DNA from 4 places in the Paraburkholderia sp. IMGN_8 genome. Region 1 is predicted to be linked to each of the others. Evidence: riboswitches for the same ligand, from Rfam matches in the RefSeq annotation. Region 1 holds a riboswitch; each other region holds the start of a gene.

Region 1 (7,528 bases):
GTGATCTCCTCGGTGCGGGTGATCGCGAGGTCGAACACGCCGCCCGGATTGGTCACCGAAGGCAAGGCGATCATCGGCAGCGTATAGCCCGCCAGCAGGAACACGTAGCTGCGCGCGGTGCGGTCGGAGATCGCCAGATATAGCAGCGTGCCGGTCCATAACGCGACGACTACGCTGAACAGGTACGGCGATTCGACGAATGGCGGCACCACCAGGATCGCGCCTGCCGCGCCGATCGCGGTGCCGAGCGCACGATAGAGCGCCTTTGAACGGGTCGCGCCGACAAACGGATTCGACACGATGTAGACCGTGGCCATCGCCCAGTACGGTCGCGGTAGTTCGAGCGCGAGACCAAGGTAGAGCGCCAGCATGGCTGCGGCAAAAGTTTTGACCGAGAACAGCAAGTCGCGGATGGTGGGGTAGACCATAAGCGGTTACGCCGTGTTCCTGGTGTTGTGTGGCGTTGCTGAGTTTGCTTTGTCTTTGTTTAATTTTTTTGTTTTGGTCGGTTTGGTTGGCTTACCTGCGGTACTCGTGTTGTCTGGGGAATCGTCGCGATCGGTGGGGGCGTCGGCCACGAAGGCGGCCAGTACCCGCAAGGTCGCTTCGAGATCGCTGCGCGTGACGTTTCTCAAAGCCTGCGTGCGTAGGGTGACCAGTTCTTCTTCTATCTTTGCGGTGACGGCGCGGCCTTCGTCGGTCAGGGTGACCGTTTTCGCGCGCCGGTCGTCTGGGTCTTCGTCGCGGCGCATGAGGCCCGCTGCGCATAGTTGATCTAGCAATCGGACTAGTGATGGGCCTTCGATGCCGATCAGATCGGCCAGTGTTACCTGACGGACTGCTTCGCCCAGGCGGCTCGCCGTTAGCAGCGGCGTGGCGCATGCTTCGGAGACGTTGAAGGTCGTGAGCACGCCATGGCTTGTGCGCCGCCATTTTCTGGCGGCTACGATCAAGGTGCTGCTGACTGTGCGGCGTAAGGTGTCGAGGGTCGGCATGGGCGGTATTGTATTTCTAAAATATTCGTTAGCAAACTATTGAATTTGGGGTTTTTGCCTTGCGGGGCGCTTTTTAGCTGTGCGCCTGCGGCGTTGGCCTTTCCTTGATTTCTTAGTGGTCTATTAGCTTCGCCCCTGTGCGGGGCAGGCACTTACTTTCTTTGCCCACCAAGTGGACTTCCTTCGGGGCGCCGCCGCAAAGAAAGTAAGCAAAGAAAGCTTCACACCGCTAATACTTAATCGGGTCCCCTGGCCTGGAGGAGGTAGTGGAGCATCTGGAATCAGTGTTCTCGCACACTCCGCGCTGGTGACAAGGCAGTCATACTTCCGGCGGCGCTGCGCGCGCCGCAGCGGTGCTTCATCGGTGGCACTTCATGTCGATGCGCCGCGTTCTCGACAGTGCACGGTTATCAGGAGCAAGCTGCATGATTTTTAATCTCTCACGACGGCGCGCGCATGCTTACGTCGGTCTGTGCGCTAGCGGCGATGTTCGGCACCAAAGGATGTGAACAATGAGCGAGGTGACCTTCAGTATGCAGGCGCACTCGCCAGGTGGACCGAGATTACCGCGACGCCGGTGGGATCGAACAAACTGCGGCTGGTCGTCTCGGGCAAGTGAGTCTTGATCTGGCTGCCCACGCGGCCGCCATCTCTACCGCGCCGGCCACCACGTCCAACCGCGCTGCGAGCGTCGCAACTCGACTACCGAGAGCGGCGCGATTTCGATGCGTGGAAACACTGCGGACGACGCACCCAGCGCGTGAACAATCGCGGCCCGGATCACCGGCGCATGCGTGACACCGACGACGCTGTGTGCATCGTTTGGTGCATCGCCTGGCGCGTCGAGCCATTGGCCTATCCGTTTCACGAGCTGACTAAACGACTCGCCGCCATGCGCGGCCGCATCCGGATCGCGCGTCCATGCGGCGAGGTCCTGCGGTGCCTCGACGGCGAGGTCCGCGAGGCGCCGGCCATGCCATTGTCCGTAGTCGATATCGGCCAGTTCGGATGCAACCGTCGCCGCGAGCCCTAATGCCGATGCCGTCTCGCGTGCGCAAAGGGCCGGGCTGACGAAGGCTGTTGCGTCGCGAGCGATCGACAGACGCTCACGCGCGGCGGTGGCTTCGGCGAGGCCGCGTTCGTCGAGCGGATCGTCGGCGGGGAAGCGGCCTGCGCGCATGGCGGCAGTCGACGCGTGGCTGACCAGTAACAGCCTGATGTCCATTCAATTCCTTTCCATAGAGGCCGGGCAAAAGCTGGACGCTGCGTGCATGCTTTGCGCTACCGAGGGGCAAAGTTTAGCGCGTAGAATAGCGGGACTGCGAAGCGCGGAAGCCGGTGAGAGCCCGGCGCGGTCGCGCCACTGTAATCGGTGATTCACACGCCGAAAGCCAGACCTGAGCTTCGCATCATTCCTCTTCAATCGACTATCGGGGCGCGTTACCCCCAGGAGATGTCCATCATGACCGATGCTGTTTTCGATCCGGCTGCTCAGCCTGCCACTCAACCCACGCCGATACCTCTGCGTGAGCTGCTGCCTTGGGTAGTGTTCGGCGGCTTGCTGCTGTTGCTCGCGCTTTATTTCGTGGGTGCCGAACAGGGCGCCACGTCGCTGATTCCTGGCATGTATGTGCATGAGTTCGTGCACGATGGCCGTCATTTGCTCGGCTTTCCCTGCCACTAACGGAGTCGAACATGGTTGGTAAATTGTTGGTACGCGGCATGCTTGCAGGCATCGCCGCGGGACTGCTCACGTTCGGCTTCGCCAGAGTCGTTGGCGAACCGCAGGTCGAGCAGGCGATTTCGTTCGAGGAAAAGGCCGCAGTAGCGAGCGGCGACGCGCACGAACACGACGAACTGGTGAGCCGCGGCACGCAAGCGGGCTTGGGGTTGCTGACAGGCGTGGTGACGTATGGCGCGGCGTTCGGCGGACTGTTTTCGCTGGTGTTCGCGTATGCGTATGGCCGGGCTGGTACGTTGAGCGCGCGCGCGTTGTCTGCATGGCTTGCACTTGGCGCGTTCATTGCAGTGGTGATCGTCCCGAACATCAAGTACCCGGCGAATCCACCGTCGGTGGGCGATCCTGAGACGATCGGGGCGCGAACGGGCTTGTTCTTCCTGATGATTGCTGTTTCGCTGACCGCGATGGTCTTTTCGCTGAAGGTACGGCGTCGCGAGGTGATGAAGTTGGGCGCGTGGAATGGGTCGATTGTGGCTGGCGTGGTGTTTATCGTGATTATCGGCGCGGTGCAGTTGTCGATGCCTACGATCAACGAAGTGCCGGGTGGTTTCCCTGCTGTGCTGTTGTGGAAGTTTCGCGTCGCGGCGATTGGGATGCAGGTGATCATGTGGACGACGATTGGGCTGCTGTTCGGCGCGATGGTGGAGCGGAGCCGGTTGTTGGACGCGGGGGGCCGCGCGGCGGCGAAATCTGTTTATCTCTGATGTGAGGGGCGCAATCGCTGAGGTGGTTGCGCTTACGTGCAGCGCGCAAGAGTTTAATTACATCAAGCACTTGGCACGGTTGTGTGGATGTTATCCACAGGCTTGCGAACATTTTCTGTGGACAAGTCCACAGGAGCAACAATCGCCCAACGCAGCAGGCAAAAAACCGAAACCCCAATCGTCGCCTACGCGCTTCTACCTCTCAGTGCCCAGTTGAACACCCGCCGCGTTTCGGCAACTGGCTGCGTCAGCCGATCAAACAACTGCGCGACTGAGCCATCAAGCTGAGCAAGCGCCGGCGCCATAGCCGGGTCAATATCGAAACCGTTTGGTACCGCTGCGCCTTCATTCAACTCGCTGCGCGAGGCATCACCCAAACCGCCGCTATACCGCGCAATCAACACGTCAAGCCGTGCAATGATCGATTCCGCATGGGCAGCACCCACAACTGCAGCATTGAGCGCCACATCGCCTGACGCGCCGCGGCGCAAAGGATCACTCAACATCCGCGCCCAATGCAAACAACAAAGCAGTGAACCGGTAGCGAGCTCCACATCGGGATTCCACACCACCACACGCTGCGTCTGCAACGGCTTCAGCGCGATGCGCAGATCATGCCAACCGCGATCGAGCTTGCGCATTGCCACCACCGCTGCACGCGGTTGATCGTCGGTGACGGAACCGGCGGTAATCCGCACCACGTCCCTCAGCGCGCCAAGCACAGCCCCAAGCCTCATCTCGACATGCCGGGTCGCCGCAAGCGGCATCATCAAAATCGCGACCGCAAACGACACGAGACAACCCACCAAAACTTCTTCGATCCGCAATTCGACCAGCGGCCCCATCGCGAAACCCAACTCGCCGTACACAAGCCCTACCAGCACGGTAATAAAAAACACCCCCGGCGCATAAGCGCTCAGGATGTAGTAAGCCCAGCCGAATACGCCTAACGTCATCACCGCAACCAGCAGCACCGGCGAGTCGTGCAGCGGCGCAACCAGCAACACGCTGACGAGCGCGCCGGCCAACGTCCCAACTAGGCGCTGCGCGCCGCGATAAACCGTGTCAGCGCGGGATCGCGTGCCGAGAAACACCACGAACGTCGTGATGACCGCCCAGAACCAGCGCTCTGGCGAAAGCGAGTGCCCGATCAGCATCGCGAGAAACGCGGCTGTCGTGGCGCGCGTGGCGGGCAGCCAGCAGAGCTTGGCGCGTAGGTCGGCGAATCGTTGCGCCACGGACGGAGCAGCAGTGCCGTGCGCTGACAAAGGCGAAGCGCGACGCGTATGACCTCGATGCGCGATCTCCTTGAGCCGGGCAATCGCGTGACGCAGCACATCGGCACTTGCTTGCGCGCTGTCGCGCGCAGGCGCCAAAGCAAACGCATGCTGTCCAGCCGCAACTTCCACTTCGACAATCCGCTCGCGAATCGTCTCGGCATCGGGCGGATTCAGCAACGCCAATTGTTCTTCGAGTGAGAGCGCCGCTTCGTTCAACGCCGAAAGATGCACCGCGCCCGGAGTTGCGAGCACACGCGATGCGCGCAGCGTCACCGTATGAACGGCAAGCCGGAAACTGGCAACCGCCCGCATCGGCACGATTACGCGGCCGACCAGCGCCACCATCAGCGGCCCGAACGCCGACAGCCAAAGAGACTGCACAAGATGTACAGACGAAGGATGCAGATACAAGCCGAGGTAGAAACACACCACCCCCAGCATCGCGCAACCCAGCGCGCGCGGCCCGCAAGCCTGGCACAGCATGCCGGCGAACATCACGACGAGAAAGCCCGCATCCCCAGCTAGCGGATAGCGGCTCAGCACGGCCGCCACAGCGAAGCACACGCAGGCGCTCAGATAAAGACAGAAGAGGGTGCTAAACCACGCAGGCCGCCGCGCGTCGCGTACGAACAGTGGCGCAACCATCCCAAACAGGACGCCGGGTGCGGCGAGGGTGATCGGCTGGTGATGAGAGACAGTCCACGCGATGCTGGCAATGCCGGTCAGCAGGCAGGCGAGCGCGGCGCGCAGCGCGGTGTGGAGACGCACGAGCCCCGGGTCCGCAACCAGCAGGCGGTCGGCGACGCGCGAAAACGCGGCAGCAATCATGATCGATGATATCCAGGCTAAATGACCGCGACCGGCTTTTGACCGATTGCGACAGAGCGGGCATGCGGCCCGCCACCTTCATATCGCCGAATGAGGCTGCCATGCCGGGATCACCGGCTGAAAGCCCCGTCCGACGACGGGCAATGAACTCGCGAACAGGCATGCCGACGCGCTGCAAAGGGTGGCGCAACGCGTCGGCGGGTTCGGGTTTTCCCGGATGATACCGGTTCAAAATTACCGTTGTTGAATTTTCGCGGCGGCGCAGCAGCGCTGCGGCCGGCAAGGACGGAGGGCGGAGGTCGGAGGACGGAGGTCGGAGTCAGGCGGCGGCACCAGCGTGGCGGCCGCCACGGCTGGCGGTTCGTCGGCTCGACGGGTCAGGCAGGATCAGGTCGCGTCGTGGAAAATGACCCCCAGCGTATGCCGATGGCCCGACCGCAGCCGGCTCACGCCATGCCGCAGATTCACCCGATACGCCCCCCGCGTGCCTTGCACCGGCCGATGATGAACCGCAAACACCACCGCATCGCCCTTGCCGAGCGGCACGACTTCCGCGCGCGACTGCATCCGCGGACGCTGTTCCGTTATCACGAACTCGCCGCCGGTGAAGTCCTTGCCTGGCTCGGACAGCAGAATCGCGACCTGAAGCGGGAACACGTGTTCGCCGTACAGATCCTGATGCAGACAGTTGTAATCGTCCTTGGCGTATTGAAGGATCAACGGCGTCGGGCGCAGCTGGCCGGCGGCGTGACAGCGCTCGATATATTCAGCGTGCGTGGCCGGATAGCGGACGTCGATATCCATGACCGCATTCCAGCGATTCGCGACGGGCGCCAGACGCGGATAGAGCGCGCTGCGCAAACCGCCCACCAGCAGTGGCAGCGGATACGCGTAGTACTTGTATTCGCCGCGGCCGAAACCATGCCGCGCCATCACGATGCGGCTGCGGTACAGGTCGTCTTGCGGATAGCGCGCGGTCAGCGCGTCGCATTCGTCGCGCGTGAGCAGATTGCGCAGGATCGCGCAGCCGTAGCCGTTCAGCTCTTCTTCGACATCGAACCAGTCGATCGCGTCCACGCGCTGCGTCGGAGAGCCGATGCCGGCATCCTGCTCAGCGGGAGGTTCCGGTTCCAAGTCCAGATCCAGCGAACGCGCGCGCTTCGCAACAGTATTCATGAGCATTCTCCGTCAGGCGATCATCGAGCGATGACGGAGTGTAAGCACGCGTTCAATTCCACGCACTCCGACTCTTGCTCTCCAATTCTCTGCGTCTGGCGAGCAGCGCAGGCGACGCACTCGGCGCTCGTCTGAAGCTGCGTATTCAAGTGTGGGCCGAACGCAAGCTCAAGATATGCGTGCGCAGCGTGAAGGATTTGCCGCCGTTTGCCCGAGTGCTGGTCGACAGGCTGATGGCGGGCGTTTGAGGGCGCGGCAAAGGCGAGGGGAGCACGGGGGATTGCGGTCTCCGCTGTGTGGCTCCCCGGCCTGGTGCACATACTGCCGCTGCTTCTCCGCCCTTATTGCCCCGCAGACGGCGAGATCGCCCGGCGCCCGAACCACATCCGGCCAAGCAGACGATCTTTTTTGCTGAACTGGTGATAAAACGCGGCCACCACATGCAACGCGATAAAGCCGACCAGCACAACGGCTAAGTAGCCATGCGCCACCCGGGTCGGATAGATCGTAAAGCTCGGCGGCAACGGAGCCCCCGAACCGGCGAACACGATCGCCGGCAGCCCGGCGAGAATGCCCGTCGCGAAGCCGGTCGCCACCGTCGCCACGATCAGTACATAAAATCCGTAGTGAAAGAGCGGCACGATTCGATCGAGCGATGGATGCCCACTCGTCGCGCGCGCCGGCCTCGCGGTCAGCATTCGCACGACGAAGCGAATCACCATCAAGCCGAGAATCAGCATGCCGCCAGCCATGTGCAAGCGTAAAACGCCGATCTTCTGGGGATCGATGTTCGGCGTTGCGGCA
Region 2 (7,528 bases), 1.8 Mb from region 1:
GCCGCAATTTGCTCACGGCTGAATAGTTTCAACGGCAATGCGTGACGTGCGCAGAATTCGAGCAAACCTGCTTCGTGGGCTTTGACGTCGATGGTGGCAATCGCGCTGATTTCATCGAGCGTATGGTGGCCGAGCGCCGTGCGTACAGCAGTATCGATCTGCTCGGCCGAGCTGTGCAAGCGGCAACCGATGCCGACGGTCAGCGTTTTCATTGGGCGTCCACCGCATTAGCATGAGCGGCGGCCCGCTCCAACGCCAGCGACGCCACGCCGCCGATCACCACGATCGCCGGCGAGCCAAGCCCGGCGTTAGTGACTGCGTCGGCAAAGCCGCCGAGCTGCGCGAGTGCATGCCTTTGTTCAGGACGCGTAGCGGATTCGATCGCGGCGCAAGGCGTGTCGGCGCTCATGCCGGCCGCGAGCAATGCGCCGACGATATCGTTCAGCCGCCGCATACCCATATAGATCACCAGCGTCATCCGCGTGGCAACGAGCGCCGCCCAGTCCGGCTCACCGCTTCCGGCGCCATGTCCGGTGACGAACACCACACCCTGCGCGTAATCGCGATGTGTGACGGGAATGCCGATTGCCGCGGGCGCCGCGATTCCCGCCGTGATGCCGTTGACGATTTCCACCTCGATGCCCGCAGCATGCAGTGCCTGCTGCTCTTCGCCGCCACGGCCGAACACGAACGGATCTCCGCCTTTCAAACGCGCGACCCTGCGCCCGGCCTGCACATGTTCGAGCATTTGCGCGACGATGCCGGCTTGCGGCGTCGACGGATGCCCGCCGCGTTTGCCGACATAGACGACCAGCGCATCGGCGCGGGCGAACTGCAGCACGTCGGGATTCACCAGATCGTCGACCAGCACCACATCGGCCTGCGCCAATGCGCGAGTCGCCTTGAGCGTCATCAGTTCGACGTCGCCGGGGCCGGCGCCGATCAGCCAGGCGCGGCTCACCGCAGCGTGCATGGCGCGAGCCATGTCGTGACAAGTGGGAACAGGCGGGCCGTGAAGACGGCCCAGGCGGAATTAGCGCTCATGCGGTGCGACAGATTACGCACGACGACAACACCGCTCGCGGCGTTTTCATGGAAATCGCCAACGGGCGTTCGTATACGTCGTGCTTCAGCGCCTTCCCATCCGTCCCTCGCGGATTCAGGCAGCCGGCAGCGTGACGTTCGCCGCCTCCGCGTCTGGCCGGTATCCGGGCTGGCGGCCTCATGCGTTTTGCCTTCCCGTCTGATTCGTCAGACAGTGGCATCGAAAACGCATGCGCGGCGCCAAGGCGCCGCAGGTCGCTTACCGTTGCGGGGACAGCACAGGTTGAGCGCATGGGGCGCTGCCTGTTTCCCGTTTAACTGCACATGCGAACGCATGTGCGGGCACCAAACGCGCGCATACGATAGCACACGGCGGTGCCTTCCAGCACGCTCGACAAGGCGCCGGCGCGGTCCGCGCTTCCTTGACGGCGGGGGGCTGCGGGCCTACACTCGCACGCACTTTGGTGCTCGTGTGCGCGCTCGTGCGCATGCAGTTAAACGGGAAACAGGGCGCCCGCCTGCTATGGATCGGGTCAACCTGTGCTGCCCCCGCAACGGTAAGCGAAAAGCGGCGCCTGGATGCGTTCTCCGGCGCCGCGGAGCCGGCTTCGATGTCTACGCGCAAGGCCGCGTCGGCATATAACCACTGGGCGAGAAATCACTCGCGCGGGAAGGTGAAGCGGCGCTTTTGCCAGCCCGGATACCGGCCAGAATATGACGGATGAACGCCGCGGGGATGCGGTGGCTCGTTCATGACTTCGTTCTCATTTGCTGTTTTCTGTTGCCGCGGCAACGCCGTTTTTCGTCCCCGCTGTCGTTCCCGTGTGTTTTGTTTTCGTGTTTGCTTGCCTTGCACAGGTTTGTCCTCGGCTCAAGCGTGAAGCGCATTCGGACGCGGGCCGCCGGCGTGTGAACGTGCAACCTCTTCGGATGGACCCAACGATGCAAACTCAAATGCGCAAGATCCCCGTCACCATCGTCACGGGTTTTCTCGGCAGCGGCAAGACCACGCTGCTGCGGCACATTCTTCAGCATGCGGGCGGCAAGCGCATCGCGGTGATCGTCAACGAGTTCGGCGAACTCGGCATCGACGGTGAAATCCTCAAGGGTTGCGGCATCGGCTGCGATGAAAACGGCGTCGAAACCGAAGGGCAACTGTATGAACTCGCGAACGGCTGCCTGTGCTGCACGGTGCAGGAAGAGTTTTTCCCGGTGATGGAAAAGCTCGTCGAGCGCCGCGAGCAGATCGATCATGTGCTGATCGAAACCTCCGGTCTCGCACTGCCGAAGCCACTGGTGCAGGCGTTCAACTGGCCGCAGATCAAGAGCAGCTTCACTGTGGATGCAGTGGTGACGGTGGTGGACGGCCCCGCCGCGGCGAGCGGCCAGTTCGCCGACAATCCGGTCGCCGTCGATGCACAGCGCAAGGCCGATCCGAATCTCGATCACGAATCGCCGCTGCACGAATTGTTCGAAGATCAGCTGTCCGCAGCCGATCTGGTGATTCTGAACAAAACGGATTTGCTCGACGACGTACAGCAAGCCGCTGTCGAGACCGTCATCCGTGACGAGATTCCGCCGCAAGTGAAGATCGTGCGCGCGCAGATGGGCCAACTCGATTTGCACACTTTGCTCGGCCTCGAAGCTGCCTCTGAAGAAACGATCCACTTGCGCCACGACCACCACGGTTCAGCTGACGACGCCGACCATCATCACGACGAATTCGATTCCGTGGTGGTGCACGCGAGTGCGCCATCGCGTGATGCGATGATCGCCGCGCTGCAAGGGTTGGTCGAAACGCACACGATTTACCGCGTCAAGGGTTTTGCGGCGCTTCCGGGCGCGGCGATGCGGCTTGTGATTCAAGGCGTGGGCCGCCGTTTCGATAGTTACTTCGATCGCCGCTGGCAAGCCGGCGAAATCGGTGAAATTGACGAAGCGGGCGAGGGTCGGCAAAGCCGCTTCGTGCTGATCGGCGAGGACCTCGATCAGGCCGCGCTGCAACGTGCGTTCGACGCTGCGTTGGGCGCTGTGTCGAGCGCTGAACCGCAACAGGCGTAATCGATCATGCATCTGCTGCGCACTACGCCGGGCGGTTTTGTCGACGATACGCAAGGCGTGATCCGTATCGATCAGCAGCCCGCCGATATCGTGGTGCTCAGCTCCGCCGATACGACGCTGTCGCTGCTCGCCAGCGTGTTTCCTCGCTTAGGCGAGGGCTTCCCGAGCGTGCGGCTCGCGAATGTCACTTATTTGCGGCAACCGGCGTCGGTCGATTTCTATGTCGAAGACGTGTTGCAGCATGCGCGTGTCGTCGTAGTCGATCACCTGGGCGGCGAAGCGTATTGGCCTTACGGGATCGAGCAGGTGGTCGCGCTCGCCGAGCGCAAGAAGCAGACGCTCGCGATGTTCTCGGGCGATTTGCAGGAAGATCCGAATCTGCTTGCGCGCAGCACAGCCGATGCCGAGCTATGCCACCAGCTATGGCGCTATCTGCGCGAAGGCGGCGCGCAGAATGCCGAGGCGTTCCTGCGCTGCATTGCGTATCGCTCATTCGGTTGGGGGCACGAACCCGCACCGCCGCGCGCGTTGCCGGCCGCGACGCTCTACCATCCCGACCGCGATGCGCCGACAATGGCGGACTGGCAGGCGCGCTGGCGCCAGGATGCGCCGGTTGCGGCGATTCTGTTCTATAAGGCGCACCTGCAGGCGGCCAATACTGCGGTGTTCGACGCGCTGATCGATGCGCTCGAAGCACAGGGAGTGAATCCGTTGCCGATTGCGATTACCTCGCTGAAAGATGCGATGAGCCGCGAAGTCGTGCAGCAGTTGTGCGCGCAACATGATGTCGCGCTGGTTCTGAACACGACCGCGTTCGCCGCGTCAGCGATCGACGATCCCGAACCGCTCGCCTTGGCCGGCGACGCGCCAGTGATGCAAGTGATCCTGAGCGGCGGCAATCGCGAAGACTGGCTCAAGGACAATCAAGGCCTCAACTCGCGCGATATCGCTATGCATATCGCGCTGCCGGAAGTAGACGGCCGCATCATCACGCGGGCGATCAGTTTCAAGGGACTCGCGTATCGTTGCCCGCATACGGAAGTCGATGTGGTCCGCTATCAACCGGATCTCGAACGTGTCGGCTTTCTCGCCGAACTGAGCCGGCGCTGGTGCCGTCTGCGTACGCTCGATAACGGGGACAAGAAACTCGCGCTGATTCTCGCCAACTATCCAATGAGCGAAGGGCGCATCGGCAATGGCGTGGGACTCGATACGCCGGCGTCGGTGGTCGGCATTCTGTCGATGCTGCGCGATGAAGGTTATCGCTTGAGCGATTTGCCCGTGGACGGCGACGCGCTGTTGAAGAAGCTGACTGAAGGCGTGACCAACGATCCGGTCGTGCGCGACTTGCGGCCCGCGTTGCAAAGCCTCGCACTCGACGACTATCTGTTGTATTTCAACCGGCTGCCTGCTGAAACGCGTAATGCATTGAACGCGCGTTGGGGCTCGCCCGAGCAGGACCCGACATTACGGCGCGGCCGTTTCATGATCGCGGGCTGGCGTTACGGCCATGTGTTCGTCGGCATTCAGCCGTCGCGTTCGCGCGAACAGGGCGACTATGCGAGCTATCACGACGCCGAACTCGTGCCGCCGCATGCCTATCTCGCGTTCTATTTCTGGTTGCGCCATCAGTTCGGCATCGACGCGGTCGTGCATGTCGGCAAGCATGGCAACCTCGAATGGCTGCCGGGCAAGAGCGTCGCGTTGAGCGATACGTGCTGGCCCGATCTGATTCTTGGACCGCTGCCGCATCTCTATCCGTTCATCGTCAACGATCCCGGTGAGGGCAGCCAGGCGAAGCGCCGCGCGCAGGCCGTCATCATCGATCATCTGATGCCGCCGCTCACGCGCGCCGAAAGCTATGGGCCGTTGCAGGATCTCGAGCGCCAGGTCGATGAATACTATGAAGCGCTGATGGTCGATCCGCGCCGCGCCAGGCTATTGAGGCGCACGATTCTCGCGACCATCGTGGAGCATCGGCTGCATGAAGAGCTGAGCCTCGCGGAGCCGGATGGGCAGGATGATGAGGACGCGCTGCTGACGCGCGTCGATGCATGGCTGTGCGAGTTGAAGGAAGCGCAGATTCGCGATGGTTTGCACACGTTCGGGCGTTCGCCGGAGGGTGTGCAGCGGCGCGATACGCTGCTGGCGTTGGGACGTTTCCCGGTCGGCGACGGGCAGGCTGAAAAAGCCGGCTTGATCGATGCGTTGGCGCGCGATCTTCGGATGGATCATCTGTTCGATCCGTTGTCGGTGGATTGGTCGGCGATGTGGGATGGGCCGCGCCCCGATGTGTTGCAGCGCGTGAGCGATGCGCCGTGGCGGCACCGCGGCGATACGCGCGAGCGCCTGGAGTTGCTGGCGGCTGAGATGTTGCGAGGCGTGTGTGGCGATGAAACTCGCGCTTTAGCGCCTTCGGCTGGAACCTTGCCGCAAGCCGAATGCGTGATCGAGCGCCTGCGCAACGACGTTCTGCCGCGGCTCGACGCGTGCGGGCCGCAAGAAATGCGGCATCTGAAGCGCGGTCTCGAAGGGCGCTTCGTGCCGCCGGGGCCGAGCGGTTCGCCATCGCGTGGACGCCCCGACGTCTTGCCCACCGGCCGCAACTTCTATTCGGTCGATACGCGCGCGATTCCAACGCAAGCGGCGTGGTCACTCGGTTTGAAATCCGCGCAGCAACTGATCGAGCGGCATTTGCAGGACAACGGCGACTACCCACGCGCCATCGGACTCTCGGTATGGGGCACGGCGACGATGCGCACCGGCGGTGACGACATCGCCCAGGCGCTTGCTTTACTCGGTGTGCGGCCGAAGTGGGCGCCGGGCAGTCATCGCGTGACCGACTTCGAGATCATGCCGATCGAGGTGTTCGACCGGCCGCGCATCGACGTGACGTTGCGCGTATCAGGCTTTTTCCGCGATGCATTCGCGAACGTGATGCACCTGTTCGATGCGGCAGTGCAAGCGGTGGCCGAGCTCGACGAACCCGAGGATCTGAACCCGATCCGCGCACGCGTGCTGCGCGAACGCGATGCGCTCATCGCGCGTGGCATGGACGCAGCCGAGGCGCGCAAGCGCGCCGGCTGGCGCGTGTTCAGCGCGCGTCCCGGCGCGTATGGCGCGGGCTTGCAGGACATGATCGATTCGCAGCAGTGGCAAACCGACGCCGACCTCGCGAACGCGTATCGGGCGTGGGGCGGCTACGCGTACACGCAGAACAGCGCCGGCGAAGAAGCGCGCCAGGCGTTCGGCGCGCGCCTCGCGGCGATGGACGTGGTGCTGCAGAATCAGGACAACCGCGAGCACGACGTGCTCGATTCGAACGACTACTACCAGTTCCAGGGCGGCATGGTGGCTGCGGTGCGGCATCTCGCGGGCAATCAGCCGCATGTCTATCATGCCGACCACAGCAATCCGGCCGCGCCGCGCGTGCGGACCCTGCATGAGGAGATTGCGCGCGTGATCCGCTCGCGCGTGGTCAATCCGAAATGGCTGGACGGCGTGAAACGCCACGGCTACAAAGGCGCCGCCGAAATCGCCGCGACCGTCGACTATTTGTACGGCTACGATGCGACCGCGCGCGTGATTGCCGATCATCAATATGCGCTCGTCACCGATGCCTATCTGAACGACGCTAATACACGCGAGTTCATGCAACGGCACAATCCGCATGCGCTGCATTCGGTCTGCGAGCGTCTGCTCGAAGCAATGCAGCGTGGTTTGTGGCAAGCGCCCGGCGACTATCGCGCGCAAGTCGAACAGCATCTGCTTGCGAGTGAGCAGCAGATAGAAGGAATGCAAACATGAACGCAGCCACGCAACGGCCCGCTTTTCCATTTGCTGCGCTGATCGGCCAGGCGCCATTGCAGCAGGCGCTCCTGCTTGCCGCGATCGATCCGGGCCTGGGCGGTGTGCTGGTCAGCGGGCCGCGCGGCACGGCGAAATCGACTGCGGCGCGCGCGCTCGCCGAACTGTTGCCTGAAGGGCAACTGGTGAATTTACCGCTCGGCGCCAGCGAAGATCGTCTGATCGGCACGCTCGATATCGAAACCGTGTTGCGCGATGGTTCAGTGCGCTTTTCTCCGGGTCTGCTCGCGAAAGCGCATCGCGGCGTGCTGTATGTCGATGAAGTGAATCTGCTGCCCGATGCGCTTGTCGACGCGCTGCTGGATGCGGCGGCGAGTGGTGTGAATACCGTCGAACGCGATGGGGTGTCGCATAGCCATGACGCGAGCTTTGTGCTGGTCGGCACGATGAATCCGGAAGAAGGCGAGTTGCGGCCGCAGCTGATCGACCGCTTTGGGTTGATGGTCGAGTTGCAGAACTGTTTTGAGCCGCTGGTGCGTCAGCAGATTGTGAAAGCGCGGCTGGCGTTCGATTTCGATCCGCTGGGGTTTCGTGCGGGGTACGCGCGGCAGCAGGA
Region 3 (7,528 bases), on a different replicon from region 1:
AACAACACGATGCTCATTCACCCGAATTTCGACCCCGTTGCCATTCATCTGGGGCCGCTCGCTGTGCGCTGGTATGGACTGATGTACCTCGTCGCGTTTATCGCGGCGATCGTCGTCGGCCGGCTGCGGCTGCGTTTGCCGTACGTCGCCGCGCAAGGCTGGACCGTCAAAGACATCGACGACATGCTGTTCTACGGCGTGATCGGCACCATTCTCGGGGGCCGGCTCGGCTATGTGCTGTTCTATAAGGCGAGTTTCTATTTCGCGCATCCGCTCGACATCTTCAAGGTGTGGGAAGGCGGCATGTCGTTTCACGGCGGCTTCCTCGGCGTGACGCTGGCGATGGTGCTGTTCGCGTATCAACGCAAGCGCTCGTGGCTGCAAGTCACCGATTTCGTCGCTCCGATGGTGCCGACGGGGCTCGCGGCAGGGCGCCTCGGCAACTTCATCAACGGCGAATTGTGGGGGCGCGTGACCGATCCGGCGGCGCCGTGGGCGATGCTGTTTCCGGGCGCCGCGCCCGATGACGCCGCGTGGCTTACCGCGCATCCGCAACTGGCCGCGCAGTGGCATCTGAACGAAGTGTTTGCGCAATATCACATGCTGCCGCGCCATCCATCGGAGTTGTATGAGATTGCCCTCGAAGGCGTCGCGTTGTTCTTCGTGCTGTTTTTCTTCTCGCGCAAACCGAAGCCGATGGGCGCGATCTCGGCGGTGTTCCTGATCGGCTACGGGCTCGCGCGCTTCACGGTGGAGTTCGCGCGTGAGCCGGACGATTTCCTTGGGCTTCTGGCAATGGGCCTCTCGATGGGCCAATGGCTCTCGCTGCCGATGATTCTCGCGGGCATCGTCATGCTGGTGTGGGCGTATCGCCGCGCGCGCCGTCAGCAGGCTCAGGCGGTCGGCGCGAACTGATCACTACGGTATATCGTTTGTGTGATTCTATGGTCATGCGCGCCGTGAGCCGGCGCGGGCGGTCAGCACGAACTAACGCTACGGTTTATCGTAGCCAATGAAAAACGCCACGGCATGCCGTGGCGTTTTCTTTTGCAGCAGGTACGTACAGCGTAAAGTGTAAAGCGCGTTACTTCATCTGCACAGAGCCCGACACATTGACCGTCACCGTCGACATGCCGCCTTCGATCGGCACCGGTGCCGAGGCCTTCGCGTCGGCGCTCATTGCGCGTGCGCTCATCATCATCATGGGACGCGGCATGACGCCGTTATGCCCGACGTTGACTTCGCGAATCGAATAGCCGCTGTAGCCGAACGCCTGCGCCGACGAAGAAGCCTGCTCGCGGAACGACTTGATTGCTTCGCCGGTGAGCTTCTGTTCGGCAGCGCGCTGCGCTTCGGGCGACAACGAGAATTGCACGTTGCCGACCTGCATGATCGATGCCATCTCACCAGCGAGCTTCGACGCGGCGGCGAAGTCGTGCGACTTGAGCACGACTTCCGTACGGCCGCGCCACGCGGAAATGCGGCCGTCGCGGTCGGTGGACGGATAGATCGAGAACGAACCTGTCCGCGCGGTCACGCCATTCACACCCTTGGCCTTTTGCAGCGCCGAATCGGCGTGCTGATTCAGCGTTGACGTGAGCGCCGACGGATCGCTCGCTTGCTGCTCATAAAACAGCGTGATATCGACAACGTCTTGCGGCACGTCCGCGCTTGCCTGTGCATTCAGCGACAGCACGCCGGCCGGCTGATATTGCGTCACGCCTTGGGCGCGCGCCATGGCCGGCGTCAATGCGAGGGCGGCAGGGGCCACGCACACAAGAGCGAGTGCGAGTGCACGTGCAGTGTTTTTTGTCATTCCTGGACTCCTTGCTTGAACAGGTTATGCGCGATTGGAGCGAACGGGATGCAATGGCACGGCGTTTGCAAGTCCCGTTTGCGAGTCCGTTAGGCGCTTGTAACCTCGGCTTGGTTCCCCAATTTGACGTAGCTTTAACGTTTGAGTCCTGGTTTGCTTCTGTTTTGCATGTGCGGCAGCGACAACGCGCCGCACGTGCAAATGCAGCTTTAAACAAGCCGCTTTGTGATGAAGCGCCATTCGGCTTCGGTCACCGGTGTGATCGACAAACGGTTGCCCTTTGCCAGCACGCGCATGTCCGCGAGTTCTTCATGCTCGCGCAACGCGGCAAGCGGAATCAACGGGATCTTCTTCTTGAATACCACGTCGACGAGTAGCCAACGCGGCGTTTCCTGCGACGACTTCGGATCGAAGTAGGGACTCTTCTTGTCGAACTGCGTCGGATCTGGATAAGCGGTGGACGACACTTCGGCGAGCCCCGCGATGCCCGGCTCCGGACAACTCGAGTGATAGAACAGCACGCCGTCGCCGACCTGCATCATGTCGCGCATGAAGTTGCGCGCCTGATAGTTGCGCACGCCGGTCCACGGCAACGTGCGTTGCGGTGCGTTGGCGAGATGGTCGATGCTTGCTTCGTCCGGTTCGGACTTCATTAGCCAGTAGCGCATGAATCGAATTGAACGTAGAGAGGTTGAAGATACGAAAGAAAAAACCGGAGCCCAAAGAAAAACGGCACCGAACCAAAGTCCGATGCCGTTCTAAATAAGGTCCCCGCCTTAGCCGCTAGGCCGGCATCCTGAACCGGGGGTTCAGAATTGGTCGCAGTTAGCAGCACTTCGGGTACATCAGACAGAGTGACGCGCACACCCGTGCTACAAATTTCCACAACCGTGCACATGGCATTGGTTCAAGGAATATATGACCTTGGCAAACCAGGCAGGGAAGCTAAACCGATTGAACTCAAACACTTGCTGAGTCTTTGCTCATGCATTTTGTTTGAATCCGCAGCCGGTCCCAAGACCAGCCGCTAGATACTTACTGCATGCTGTACTGCTGAATCACAGCACCCAGTTGTTCGTTCATTTGACGCATTGTACGCCGGATTTCTTCAGCGGGAAATGCTTCTCCGTGTCGCACGCTCGTTTGCAGCTTAAGCAGTTCCGATGCCAGCGACAGCGCGGCCATGACGGCAATGCGATCCGTGCCGCGCACGTTGCTGTTATTGCGGATCTTCGACATTTCGGCGTCCACGCGTGCCACCGCCTCGAGCAGTGCTGCTTCGGTTTCCGGCGAGCAGGCGAGACGATACGGCACGCCGAGAATCGATACTTCGATCTGCTTTGTGGTCATGCATTTTCTCCGTGGCGGGTGGCGGCGCTGTCCGCTTCGACCTCGTGCTGTGCGGGTTCGAGCAGGTCGAGCTGATTATCAGGCTCGCTCTGCGCGCGTGCCCGCGGCAGTTTTTCGAGAATCGCATTCAGGCGTACCTGTGCGTCGTCGATCTTCGCCGACAGCGCGTCGCGTTCCGCTTGCAGCGCATCGCGTTCCTCGCGCAGCAACGCGAGTTCAGTACGCGTGGCCTCCGCATCGGCGCGCATTTGGCCGAGCTGCTCTTCGAGCGCGAGTCGCGCTTCATTGTGGCGCTGGCTGATCGCAATCAGCTTGCCGATATTTTGTGAAAGTGTTTCGAGTTCGGTGAGCATGTGCTGCGTCCTCTAAAGACCTCGCATTTTAGCGCGGAATGTCGCAGGTTCCGATAATTGTCTCGTTTCGAGACGTAACAACCTCGCTTTGTGCAGCCTTTTATCGACCATATGACGAAAATCGACGCCTGCATCGGACAATAATCCGCACTTAACCGAACAGATCGAGCACGGATTAACCATTCTTGACGGACCCCGGGGCCGCTCCTAAACTGGCCGCACTTTGGTGCCCGCGCGTGCTTATCGACAGTGCGCGCAGTTAAACGGGAAGCAGGGCGCGACGTTCGCCTGAACGCGCCAGCCTGCGCTGCCCCCGCAACGGTAAGCGACCGCATGTCGTCATGCAGGTCGATCCCGATCGTGTGTTCGAAGCTGAACACGCGAGTGTGCCACTGCGCGTCACGCGTGGGAAGGCGGGATCGATGTGTCGCCAGCCCGGATACCGGCCAGAGGGAGAGGTGCGTGCCGCGCAAATTCGTAAAAAGCGCGGGCGCCTCGTTACGCATCGGCCTGCGGGGAAGCGGGCCGCGCACGCTATTCACAGGAATATCATCCCATGCTGTCCCCCATCGCTCGCACGGCGTTGCTCGCCTTTGCGGGCCTGCCGCTTGATGCGCACGCTCAGGCTGCGTCTTCGTCAGCTACTTCTTCCGTTTCTTCTTCAGTGAGTTCGTCGGATACCGGCACGGCGAGTTCTTCTCCCACGGTGTTGTCGCCCGTTGTGGTCACCGCCGGGCGCGGGCCGCAGCCGCTCGCCGATACGATCCCGCAGACCACACTATTCGATCAGCAGGATATCGCCGACACGACCGCGACCGATTTGCCCGGCCTGCTGCAACTCGTGCCCGGCGCACAAATCTCGCGCACGGGCGGCCCTGGTTCGACCGCGAGCCTGTTCCTGCGCGGCGCATCGTCGACTCAATCGCTGGTGCTGATCGACGGCGTGCGGGTCGACTCGGTGAGTCTCGGTGCGCCGCAACTCGCGCAGATCCCGCTCGATCAGGTCAATCACGTCGAAGTGGTGAACGGCAATGTGTCCGCGTTATACGGCTCGGGCGCGATCGGCGGCGTCGTGCAGGTGTTCACGAAAGACGGTGGCGATCATCCGCCGCGCTTCAATTTTTCGGTGGGCTACGGCAGCTATCACACGCAGACGCAGCAGGCCGGCGTGAACGGTGCGTTGGATAAAGACGGCAAGACCACCTTCAGCATCTCTCTCGCGCGCTCGAAAGACGACGGCTTCTCGTCGCTCAATCCCAGTGAGGCGCCCAACGCGAATCCGAATGCGAACGGCTATCTGAACGAGAGCATCTCTGCCTCGTTGCGTCACAAGTTCAATGACAAGTGGGACGCAGGCGTCACGTATTTCCAGTCGAACGGCAACAATAGCTACGATAACGCGTACGGCGTGCCGACCGATTTGAACAACCTGTATAGCAAAGTGCGGCAAATGTCGGTGTTCGCGAACGGCAAGGTGACCGGCTGGTGGACCACCCACTTTATCGTCGCCGAAGGCGACGACCGCAGCGTGTCGAACACCAACGGCGTGTACAACGGCCGCTTCGATACCGACAATCGCCAGTACACGTGGCAGAACGATTTCGCGCTCGCCGCGCAGCAGAAGCTGCAGGTCGGCTATGAGCATCTCGACCAGAGCCTCGACTCGGATACGTTCGCGGCCCCCGACCGGCATGTGAATTCGGGTTTCGCCGGCTTTACGGGGCGTTTTGGGCGCAGCCAGATTCAGGCCAACGTGCGGCGCGACCAGTATTCCGATTTCGGCGGGGCGAACAGTTACTATCTCGGTTACGCCTTCGACATCACCGAGCATTGGAAGGTGAGCGCAAGCTATTCGGATGCGTTTCGCGCGCCGAGCTTCGACGATCTGTACTATCCGATCAGCGGCAATCCGTCGATTCAACCTGAGCGCAGTCATTCGATCGAAGCCGCGTTGCAGTATGCGTCGGCCGCGCTTGGCGTGATGCGCCTGAGCGCGTTCCAGACACGCTATTCGAATCTGATCAACTACCAGCAGGTCACGCCGGGCATCTATCTGGCAGAGAACGTCGGACACGCGAAGGTGCAGGGGCTCGAGGGGTCGTGGAGCGGTCATGTCGGCAAGACGGATGTGCGCGCCTCGGTGACGCTGCAAAATCCCGTCGATCTCGACAACGATGTCGACCTCGTACGGCGTGCGCGGCGTTTCGCGTCGCTGGCGGTGAATCGCAGTATGGCGGGGTGGCGTGTCGGCGGCGAGTGGATCGTCAGCGGCGCGCGCGACGATAGCAGCGGCAAGTTGGGCGGCTACGGTGTGGTGAATCTGTCGGCGCGCTACAACATCACGAAGGCGTGGTACGTGGCCGCGCAAATCCAGAACCTGTTGGATAAGGACTATGAAACGGCCTACTCGTATAACTCGCCGCGGCGCGGTGCGTATCTCACGGTCGGTTGGCAGCAGCAGTGACGAGCGCGCCTGCCTGAGATTGCACGAATGAACCGCAGCTCGGGTCCGATGATCACGACGGCGATGCCCGTCATGAGCGCGAAGCGCGCGGCTGCGATCTGGCTCGCGCTTGCCGTGCTCGCGCTGGCTGTGCTGATGGCGTCGCTCGCGCTCGGCAGCGTGCCGCTCGCGCCCGCGCGCGTGCTGGCGGCGCTCATGCCGTCGCATGTCGAGTCAGCCGATCTTGCAGGCGAGATCGTGCGCACGCTGCGCTTGCCGCGCGCGGTCGCCGGCTTCGCGTGCGGCGCGTTGCTCGCGTTAGCCGGGGCGTTGTTGCAGGTGCTGCTGCGCAATCCGTTGGCCGAGCCCTACGTGTTAGGCGTGTCGGGCGGCGCGGCGACTTTTGCCCTCGTCGCGATGATCGTCGGTTGCGCGTGGTGGATCGTCGATGCAAGCGCGTTCGCGGGGGCATTCGTGTCGATCCTGCTGGTGCTCGGTCTGGCGCGCCGCGAGTTGTGGCGCGGCGAGCCGCAGGATACGTCGCCGCGTTTGCTGTTGACCGGCGCGGTGATCGCGGCCGGTTGGGGCGCCGTCATCACGTTGCTGCTCAACATTGCGCCCGACAATCGCCTGCGCGGCATGCTGTTCTGGCTGACCGGCGACCTCAACGGCGGCGCGATGCCATGGACCGCGCTCGCCGCGCTGCTCGTCGTGCTGATCGCAATCGTGCCCGCGGCGCCGCGGCTCAATGTGCTGCTGCGTGGCGATGCCGCCGCTCAGGCGCTCGGCGTCGCGGTGATGCCGCTGCGCTTGCGCGTGTATCTGGTGGCGTCGCTGGCGGCGGCCGCGGCAGTGACGACAGCCGGCACCATCGGCTTTGTCGGCCTGGTGGTGCCGCATATGCTGCGGCTCGCGTTCGGCAACGATCAGCGCATGCTGCTGCCGGCCGCCGCGCTCGGTGGCGGTGTCGCGGTGATGGGCGCCGATCTGATCGCGCGCATCGTGGTCGCGCCGGCGCAATTGCCGGTCGGCGTGATTACCTCGATCGTCGGCGTGCCGGTGTTTTTGTGGATGCTGTTGCGCAGGCGCCGATGATGCAAGCACCCAACTCCACCCATGCCACGCTCAGCGCGCAACGTGTCACGTTGCGCGCTGGCTCGCGAACACTGCTCGATGCGTTCACGCATACGTTCTACGAAGGCGAGATCTGGTGTATCGCCGGCCCGAACGGTGCGGGCAAGACGACGCTGATCTCGACGCTCGCCGGCCTCTTGCATCCGTCGGCTGGGCACGTCGAACTCGATGGCGTGCGTCTCGCCGACTGGCAGCCGCTGCCGCTCGCGCAGCGTCGCGCATTGATGCCGCAAAGCGCGCACGATGCGTTCAGTGCGAGCGTGCTCGATATCGTGATGCTCAACCGCTTTCCGCATCTGACCGGCTGGGGCTGGGAGCGTGAGGCCGATCGCGCTGCCGCGCATGCCGCGCTGGATGCGCTAGGCCTTGCCGAATTCGCCGCGCGCGACGTGCTGTCGCTCTCGGGCGGCGAACGGCAACGCGTCGCGCTGG
Region 4 (7,528 bases), 1.5 Mb from region 1:
CGAGGTCGGCGGTATTGACGACCTCATCAGCGGCATGACCTTCCAGCACGGCGGCCGGCACGAGCGAACCCGCATACAGGATCACCGGACAACTGCGCACGAGGCGCTGCCCTTTCACCGTGATCAATTCCGGGTCGCCGGGACCCGCGCCGATAAAAAACACCGTCATTCAATACTCCGTGATTCATTCGGTCGGCACGTCATCGACGCGCCGCTCAGGAGGATAAGTGCCGCAACGCGTCGAGCAATTCGACCACGCCCTCGAACTCGCGATCGGCTGCAGGCAACTCGGGTCGCCGCAGCATGACGACCGGCAGGCCACATTCGCGCGCGACTTCGAGTTTCGCCTCGGTGGCGCTGCCGCCGCTGTTTTTGCTGACCACCACGTCGAACGCTTCGGCGCTGAAAAGCGCTCGCTCGCCTTCGAGCGTGAACGGGCCACGTGCGGCCAGAATCCGGGCGCGGGCATGACCGTCGTGTGGGTCGAGACAGCGCACGGTCCAGAATTGGTGCGGCGGGATGTCGTCGAGATGCGCGAGCGGTTCGCGTCCGAGCGTGAAGAGTGGCCGCCTGAACACGGCGAGCACCGCTGTCAGTTCGCTCCACTGATCGACCATGCGCCAATCGTCGCCGGGTTGCGGATGCCAGCCAGGGCGGCGCAGCGCCCAGCACGGCACGCGCGCGGCATGGCTCGCTTTCACGGCATTTGTGCTGATTTGCGCGGCGTATGGGTGCGTCGCGTCGATCACGAGCCCAATGCGCTTCTGTTCGATGTAGCGCGCCATCCCTTCAGCGCCGCCAAAGCCGCCGACGCGCACCGTACACAACAGGTCGTCCGGCACCTTGCCGAGCCCGGCGAGACTGTACACGTGATCAGCCCCGAGTCGACGCGCGATCTTCAACGCGTCGCCGGTGCCGCCGAGCAGCAGGATGCGCGTCATTGCGCGGCTCCGATCAAATTGCCCTGGCGGTCGATCGCGAACATTTCGACGGCGACCTGCGGCGGCACGATTTTGCGCGCCACCGCGAGCGCATGCTGACAGACGATATCGCCGAGCGGCACGTTTTGCGCACGCGCCAATGCCACCGCTTGCTGACTCGTATTGGCCGCGCGAATCGCCGCCTGTAATGCCGCGTCCGCGCCATGTTCGGACGCCCACACGGCCAGTTGCGCCAGATCGATGCTCGAATTCCGGCTATGCAGATCGAGATGCCCCGCAGCCAGTTTGCTGAGCTTGCCGAAGCCGCCGCAAATGCTCAAGCGTTCGACCGGCGCGCGCTTCATATGCTTGAGCACCGCGCCGACGAAGTCGCCCATTTCGATCAGCGCGATGTCCGGCAGGCCGTAATGCGCGCGCATTGCGTCTTCGCTCGCGTTGCCGGTGCAGGCCGCGACATGCGTGTAGCCGTTCGCACGCGCGACGTCGATGCCCTGATGAATCGACGCGATGTACGCCGAGCACGAGAACGGCCGCACGATTCCGGTGGTGCCGAGAATCGACAGGCCGCCGAGAATGCCGAGGCGCGGGTTCATCGTCTTCAGCGCAAGTTCTTCGCCGCCTTCTACGCCGATCGTCACCTCGAAACCGCCACGGTATGCGTGCTCAGCAGCCAGATCGGTCAGATGCTCAGTCATCATCTTGCGCGGCACCGGATTGATCGCCGGTTCGCCGACCGGCAGCGTCAAGCCCGCACGTGTCACCGTGCCGACACCCGGCCCCGCGTGAAAACTCACGCCTGGTTCGGCGCGCAGCCGCACGCGCGCGAACACGATCGCGCCGTGCGTCACGTCGGGGTCGTCGCCGGCATCCTTAACGGTGCCCGCTTCGGCGCCATCGGCGCCATCGTTGATCAGGCGGCAGAACACCAGCGGCATCGGCACATGCTGGCCCTTGGGCAAGACGATTTCCGCGATCTCGCTGGCGATGCCCGTAAGCAGCAGACGCGCCGCCGCGAGCGACGTCGCGGTGGCGCAACTGCCGGTCGTGTAGCCGCTGCGCAGCGGCGCGGGTTGTTCAGGCGTTTCGTCGCGCATTACGGTTGATGGTGCAATTCGGCCGCGGCCGGCAACATGCTGGCTGTCTTGGTCACGTCGAGCAGCGTAATCGGCAATGCCTGCCGCCAGGTATCGAAGCCGCCGAGCGGTTGCGCGTCGGCGAGCGCAATGCGTGTGAGCGTGCCGCCATGCTGTTCGCGCCACGCTACAAGCGCCGCCTCGCCTTGCAAAGTCACGGCATTGGCGACCAGTCGCCCGCCGGCGCGCAAGCTCGCCCAGCAGGCATCCAGCACGCCCGGCACCGTCACGCCGCCGCCGATGAACACGGCATCCGGTTCGGCCAGACCGTCCAACGCTTCAGGCGCGCGGCCGGCGACGAGTTGCAGCCCCGGCACGCCCAACGCATCGCGATTGTGTTCGATGAGACGCTGACGCTCCGCGTGCCCTTCGATCGCGATCGCGCGGCAGCTCGGATGCGCGCGCATCCATTCGATGCCGATCGAGCCACTGCCCGCGCCGACATCCCACAGTAATTCGCCGGGCGTCGGCGCGAGACGCGCCAGCGTGATGGCGCGCACGTCTCGTTTGGTCAACTGGCCGTCGTGGCGAAAAGCATCATCGGGTAAGCCGGCGGTCAGCGGCAGACGCGGCGCGCCATCCGTTGCGCGGCATTCGAGCGCGATCAGATTCAGTGCCGCCACGTCGCCCGCCGACCATTGATCCGCGCGGCCGTCGATCCGGCGCTCCAGCTCGCCGCCCAGGTGTTCCAGCACGATCATGCGGGTCGCGCCGAAGCCACGCGCGTTCAGTAATTCCGCCAGCGCCGCGGGCGTGCCGCCGTCCGCGCTCAGCACGAACACGCGCGCGCCGTCGTGCAGATGCGCGTTCAGCGCCGGCAGCGGCCGCCCCACCAGCGACACCGTCGTCACATCCTGCAAGGGCCAGCCGAGCCGCGCCGCCGCCAGCGACAACGACGACGGCGCCGGCAGCACCCGCAACTCGCCGGCCGGCAGTTGCCGCGCCAGCGTTGCGCCGACGCCGAACAGCATCGGGTCGCCGCTTGCCAACACGCACACGGGCGCCGCGCGCTCCGCCAGCAAGGGCGCGAGATCGAACGGACGCGGCCACGCCGCGCGGCGGGCGGCCAGGCGCGCGGGCAGCATCGCCAGATGGCGTTCGCCGCCGTACACCACCGACGCTTCCAGCAAAGCGCGCCGCGCGGGCCGCCCCAAGCCGGCGAAGCCGTCATCGCCTATGCCCACCACGGTCAGCCACGCCGACATGCATCCATCCTCATTCTGTACCTTCAAATAATGCGCTGTGCCACGCCGATCAAAGCGTCCAGCCTCGTTGTGCTGTTCGAAAAAAGGCATAATACAGCCGCCGGTGCCCTTCGGGGCCGAAGAGGGAACACAGTGCCGCTGTGGCTGCCCCCGCAACTGTATGCAGCGAGTCCGCCTGCGCTCCGCGCCACTGGTTCGACCGGGAAGGCAGCGGCGGACCACGACCTGCCAGCCAGGAGACCTGCCGGCGAGACTGTTCGTGCCAGCCTACATCGGGCGGGGTGTACCGATGCCGCAGCAATGCCCGCCAGGGCGGTGCTCGGGCCGTCGCGCGACGCTAAACCCGGTGTCCGTATTGAATCACGCTGCGTCTTCCGCTGCTTCGTTTACCGCTGCCCGAGCGCCGCGGCCTTCGGCTTGTCCGGGGCTGCTGCGCATTGTCGCCGCGCGCGATGGCGGGATTTGCCGGATCAAATTGCCCGGCGGCGCATTGAGTGCCGCGCAGGCTGCCGCGATCGCCGAGGCGAGCCAGCGGCATGCCACCGGTGTGATCGAAGTGACAAACCGTGCGAATCTGCAGGTGCGCGGCGTGCGGGACGGGCAGGAAGCGGCGTTGATTGCGGCTTTGGTGTCGGCCGGTCTCGGGCCGGCTCCTGCGAGTGGCGGCGTAGATGCTGCCACCTGGTCGGCTTCTGCAGTATCCGCTGCCGATGACGTGCGCAACGTGATGATCAGCCCCGCAGCGGGACGCGATCCGTTCGCGCTGTACGACACCACTTCGCTGACCGCCGAGCTTCTCGCGCTGTTGCAAAGCGAAACGCGTTTTGCAGCGCTGTCGCCGAAATTCGCCTTGCTGCTCGACGGCGGCGAACGTCTTGCCAGGCTCGATCATCCGCATGATGTGTGGCTCGCGGCGACGCAGGCGCACGACGGCGTGAGATTTGTCTTTGGATTAGCGGGATGTCCGCCCACGGCGGCCAATGCGGCGGCCGTACATGTGGCTCGCGCGAGCGAGTTCGCTACTGACGCGTCGCGTGCAAGCGCCCTCGCCGCCGTCCTGCCGTCGCAAGTCGTCCAACTGGTTCGCGCGCTTCTGCACACGTTTCTCGATCTGGCCGCCGCCGACGCCACGCGCATACGCCATCTGCTCGCCACGCATTCCGTCGGCGCGGTATTGCAGCACGCTCAAACGTATGTCGATTTCCCGCTGTCACGCGACGCGTCGCTCGCCGACTGGCAGCGCGGCGCGCCTGCCGATGCCGCGCTGCGGCTCGGCGCACACGCTCAACGCGTAGTGGGAACGTGGCACGTGGGCGGCCATCCGCCGCTCGGACGCCTCGACGCCGCGACCTTGCACGGCCTCGCCGCGCTGGCTCGGCAGCAAGGCAACGGCACAATGCGCATGACGCCCTGGCAAAGCGTGCTGCTGCCCGATATCACTGCGGACGCCGTGCCGGCCGTGCTTGCTGAACTGAACGCGTTAGGCCTTGCGTGCGATCCCGCGCAGCCCATCACACGTCTGATCGCCTGCGCCGGCTCGACCGGTTGCGCAAAAAGTCTCGCCGACACCAAAGCCGACGCGCTGCAATTAGCCGCTCGCTTGCCCGACGGCGTCGACGTCCATCTGAGCGGCTGCCCGCGCTCGTGCGCCGCCGCGCATTGCGCGCCGTACACGCTGCTGGCCGTGGCGCCCGGCACGTACGACCTTTATCGACGCGACACCTCGGCGGATTTCGGCGAGTGCGTCGCGCACCAACTGACGATCGAACAGGCCGCCGACATGCTCGAACAATTGGCCCGGAGCCCTTTAGATGCTTGATTACATTCGCGACGGTCAGGAGATCTATCGCCAATCCTTCGCGACGATTCGCGCCGAGGCCGATCTGTCGCGCATCCCCGCCGACCTCGAGAAACTCGCCGTGCGCGTGATCCACGCCTGCGGGATGGTCGACGTGATCGACGATCTGAGTTTTTCCGCAGGCGCAGGCACCGCGGGCCGCACGGCGCTGGCGCAAGGCGCGCCGATTCTGTGCGATGCGGGCATGGTCGCGCAAGGCATTACGCGAGCACGACTGCCCGCGAATAACGAAGTGATCTGCACGCTTACGCATATGGACGTGCCGTCGTTGGCGCGCGAACTCGGCAACACGCGTTCGGCCGCCGCGCTCGAATTGTGGCGTCCGCATCTGGCGGGCAGCGTCGTCGTGATCGGCAATGCGCCGACTGCCCTCTTTCATCTGCTCGACATGCTCGATGCCGGCGCGCCAAAGCCCGCGTTGATTCTCGGTTTTCCGGTCGGCTTCGTCGGCGCGGCGGAATCGAAAGCGCTGCTCGCAGAAGACAGCCGCGGCGTGCCCTACGTGGTGGTCCACGGCAGACGCGGCGGCAGTGCGATGGCCGCCGCCGCCGTCAATGCGCTGGCTACGGAGGTCGAGTAAATGAGCGCGCAAGGACGTTTGTTCGGACTCGGCGTCGGTCCCGGCGACCCGGAACTGATCACGCTGAAAGCGCTGCGGCTGCTGAAAGCCGCGCCGGTGGTCGCGTATTTCGTGGCGAAGGGCAAGAAAGGCAACGCGTTCAGCATCATCGAAGCGCATCTGAACGACACGCAACAGCATCTGCCGCTCGTCTATCCGGTCACGACCGAAGCGCTCGAACCGCCGCTCTCGTATGAAGCGATCATCGCCGACTTCTACGACACCGCCGCCGGAATCGTCGCTGCTCATCTAGACGCGGGCCGCGATGTCGCGGTGATCTGCGAAGGCGATCCGTTTTTCTACGGCTCGTATATGTATCTGCACGACCGGCTCGCCGCGCGCTTCGAAGCCGAAGTGGTGCCGGGCGTGTGCTCGATGCTCGGCGGCGCAGCCGTGCTCGGCTCGCCGCTGGTGTATCGCAATCAGAGTTTGTCGGTGCTTTCCGGCGTGTTGCCCGAAGACGAATTGCGCCGGCGTCTCGCCGATGCCGACGCCGCCGTCGTGATGAAACTCGGCCGCAATTTCGACAAGGTGCGGCGCGTGCTGGGCGAACTCGGTCTCGCGGATCGCGCGCTCTACGTCGAACGCGCAACGATGGGCAATCAGCGCATCGTGCCGCTCGCGGAAGTCGATCCGATGGCGTCGCCGTATTTTTCGCTGCTCGTGGTGCCGGGGGAAAAATGGCAAGGATGATGCCGCCCGCGATCGTGATTCTCGGCGCGGGCGCGTTGGCGACCGCGCGGCGCGTGCAGGCGCTGTATGCCGGTGCGCAGGTGCACGCTTTACAGGGGCGTGTCGAAGCCGACGTCTCGTACATTGAACTCGGTGCGCATCTGGGTGAGCTGTATGCGCGCGGCACGCCGATCGTCGCGCTGTGCGCGGCCGGCATCGTGATTCGCTGCGTCGCGCCGCTGCTGTCGAACAAGGGCGTCGAACCGCCGGTACTGGCCGTCGCCGAAGACGGCAGCGCGGTCGTGCCGCTGCTCGGCGGACTCGCGGGCGTCAACGTGATGGCGCGCGAAATCGCCGCCGCGCTGGCCGTGCCGCCCGCGATCACGACGAGCGGCGAACTGCGCTTCGGTACCTGCGTGCTCAATCCGCCTGAAGGCTATGCGTTGGCCGACCTCGCGCAGGGCAAGCGTTTCGTGTCGGATCTGCTGGCAGGTGAAAGCACGCGAATCGAAGGCGAAGCGCCGTGGCTCGATGATGCGCAATTGCCGCGTTCGAGCTCGGCGCGTCTGGCGATTCGTGTGACGCCGCGTGCATGGCATGGCGATGCCGACGAGTTGGTGATTCATCCGCGTAGTGTGGTTGCAGCGCTAACAGGTTCGGGTTCGGGCGCACAGATCGCCGGGCATGTGCGCGAAGCGTTGGATACGCACGGTCTCGCGGCGCTTTCGCTGGCGGCGCTGCTGGCAGCGTCGGAACGGATGACCGACCCGGCGCTCGCCGAAGCCGCCGCGAGTTTGAACGTGCCGCTGCGGTTCGCTCAAACGCGCCCGGAAGATGGCGAGCCGCCGCGCAATGTGCTGCATGCCGCACTGCGCATCCCCTACGAAACGCTGCACGACGACGCCAACGCGGGCATTGCGCTGGCGCTGGCCCCGCTTGCTATCGATCCCGACAGCATTGGCCGTGCGCGCGGCCGCCTCACGGTGATCGGTCTCGGTCCGGGCAGCGCCGATCTGATGGTGCCCGCGGCGCGCACGGCGCTCAACGAGGCGACCGATATCCTCGGCTACGACACCTACGTGAAAATGGCCGGCCCGTTG

What was found. A riboswitch is a leader RNA that binds a small molecule or an ion and turns the genes downstream of it on or off. The one in region 1 is predicted to bind cobalamin.
Region 2: another riboswitch for cobalamin. It lies ahead of cobA (uroporphyrinogen-III C-methyltransferase); the one in region 1 lies ahead of WN982_RS22750 (CbtB-domain containing protein).
Region 3: another riboswitch for cobalamin. It lies ahead of WN982_RS16210 (TonB-dependent receptor); the one in region 1 lies ahead of WN982_RS22750 (CbtB-domain containing protein).
Region 4: another riboswitch for cobalamin. It lies ahead of cobG (precorrin-3B synthase); the one in region 1 lies ahead of WN982_RS22750 (CbtB-domain containing protein).

The regions. Positions count from the first base shown of each region.
Region 1 is NZ_CP150901.1:331,721-339,248, forward strand. It holds gene WN982_RS22735 (FUSC family protein) at 1-428, opposite strand, end outside; gene WN982_RS22740 (MarR family transcriptional regulator) at 435-995, opposite strand; gene WN982_RS22745 (histidine phosphatase family protein) at 1,648-2,220, opposite strand; cobalamin riboswitch at 2,275-2,415, shown strand; gene WN982_RS22750 (CbtB-domain containing protein) at 2,458-2,679, shown strand; gene WN982_RS22755 (CbtA family protein) at 2,691-3,440, shown strand; gene WN982_RS22760 (FUSC family protein) at 3,626-5,548, opposite strand; gene WN982_RS22765 (2OG-Fe(II) oxygenase) at 5,936-6,724, opposite strand; gene WN982_RS22770 (hypothetical protein) at 6,799-6,972, shown strand; gene WN982_RS22775 (cytochrome b/b6 domain-containing protein) at 7,066-7,528, opposite strand, start outside.
Region 2 is NZ_CP150901.1:2,180,780-2,188,307, reverse strand. It holds gene WN982_RS30905 (cobalamin biosynthesis protein) at 1-212, opposite strand, end outside; gene cobA (uroporphyrinogen-III C-methyltransferase) at 209-973, opposite strand; cobalamin riboswitch at 1,182-1,409, opposite strand; cobalamin riboswitch at 1,490-1,771, shown strand; gene cobW (cobalamin biosynthesis protein CobW) at 1,987-3,105, shown strand; gene cobN (cobaltochelatase subunit CobN) at 3,112-6,912, shown strand; gene WN982_RS30885 (ATP-binding protein) at 6,909-7,528, shown strand, end outside.
Region 3 is NZ_CP150900.1:3,544,352-3,551,879, reverse strand. It holds gene lgt (prolipoprotein diacylglyceryl transferase) at 10-915, shown strand; gene WN982_RS16235 (SIMPL domain-containing protein) at 1,085-1,816, opposite strand; gene WN982_RS16230 (EVE domain-containing protein) at 2,026-2,484, opposite strand; RNA gene ssrS (6S RNA) at 2,581-2,762, opposite strand; gene WN982_RS16220 (cell division protein ZapA) at 2,852-3,166, opposite strand; gene WN982_RS16215 (ATPase) at 3,163-3,519, opposite strand; cobalamin riboswitch at 3,727-3,985, shown strand; gene WN982_RS16210 (TonB-dependent receptor) at 4,076-5,983, shown strand; gene WN982_RS16205 (iron ABC transporter permease) at 6,011-7,057, shown strand; gene WN982_RS16200 (ABC transporter ATP-binding protein) at 7,054-7,528, shown strand, end outside.
Region 4 is NZ_CP150901.1:1,823,036-1,830,563, reverse strand. It holds gene cobM (precorrin-4 C(11)-methyltransferase) at 1-169, opposite strand, end outside; gene WN982_RS29420 (cobalt-precorrin-6A reductase) at 216-941, opposite strand; gene WN982_RS29415 (cobalt-precorrin-5B (C(1))-methyltransferase) at 938-2,035, opposite strand; gene cbiE (precorrin-6y C5,15-methyltransferase (decarboxylating) subunit CbiE) at 2,035-3,279, opposite strand; cobalamin riboswitch at 3,364-3,543, shown strand; gene cobG (precorrin-3B synthase) at 3,626-5,098, shown strand; gene WN982_RS29400 (precorrin-8X methylmutase) at 5,091-5,717, shown strand; gene WN982_RS29395 (precorrin-2 C(20)-methyltransferase) at 5,718-6,449, shown strand; gene cobJ (precorrin-3B C(17)-methyltransferase) at 6,446-7,528, shown strand, end outside.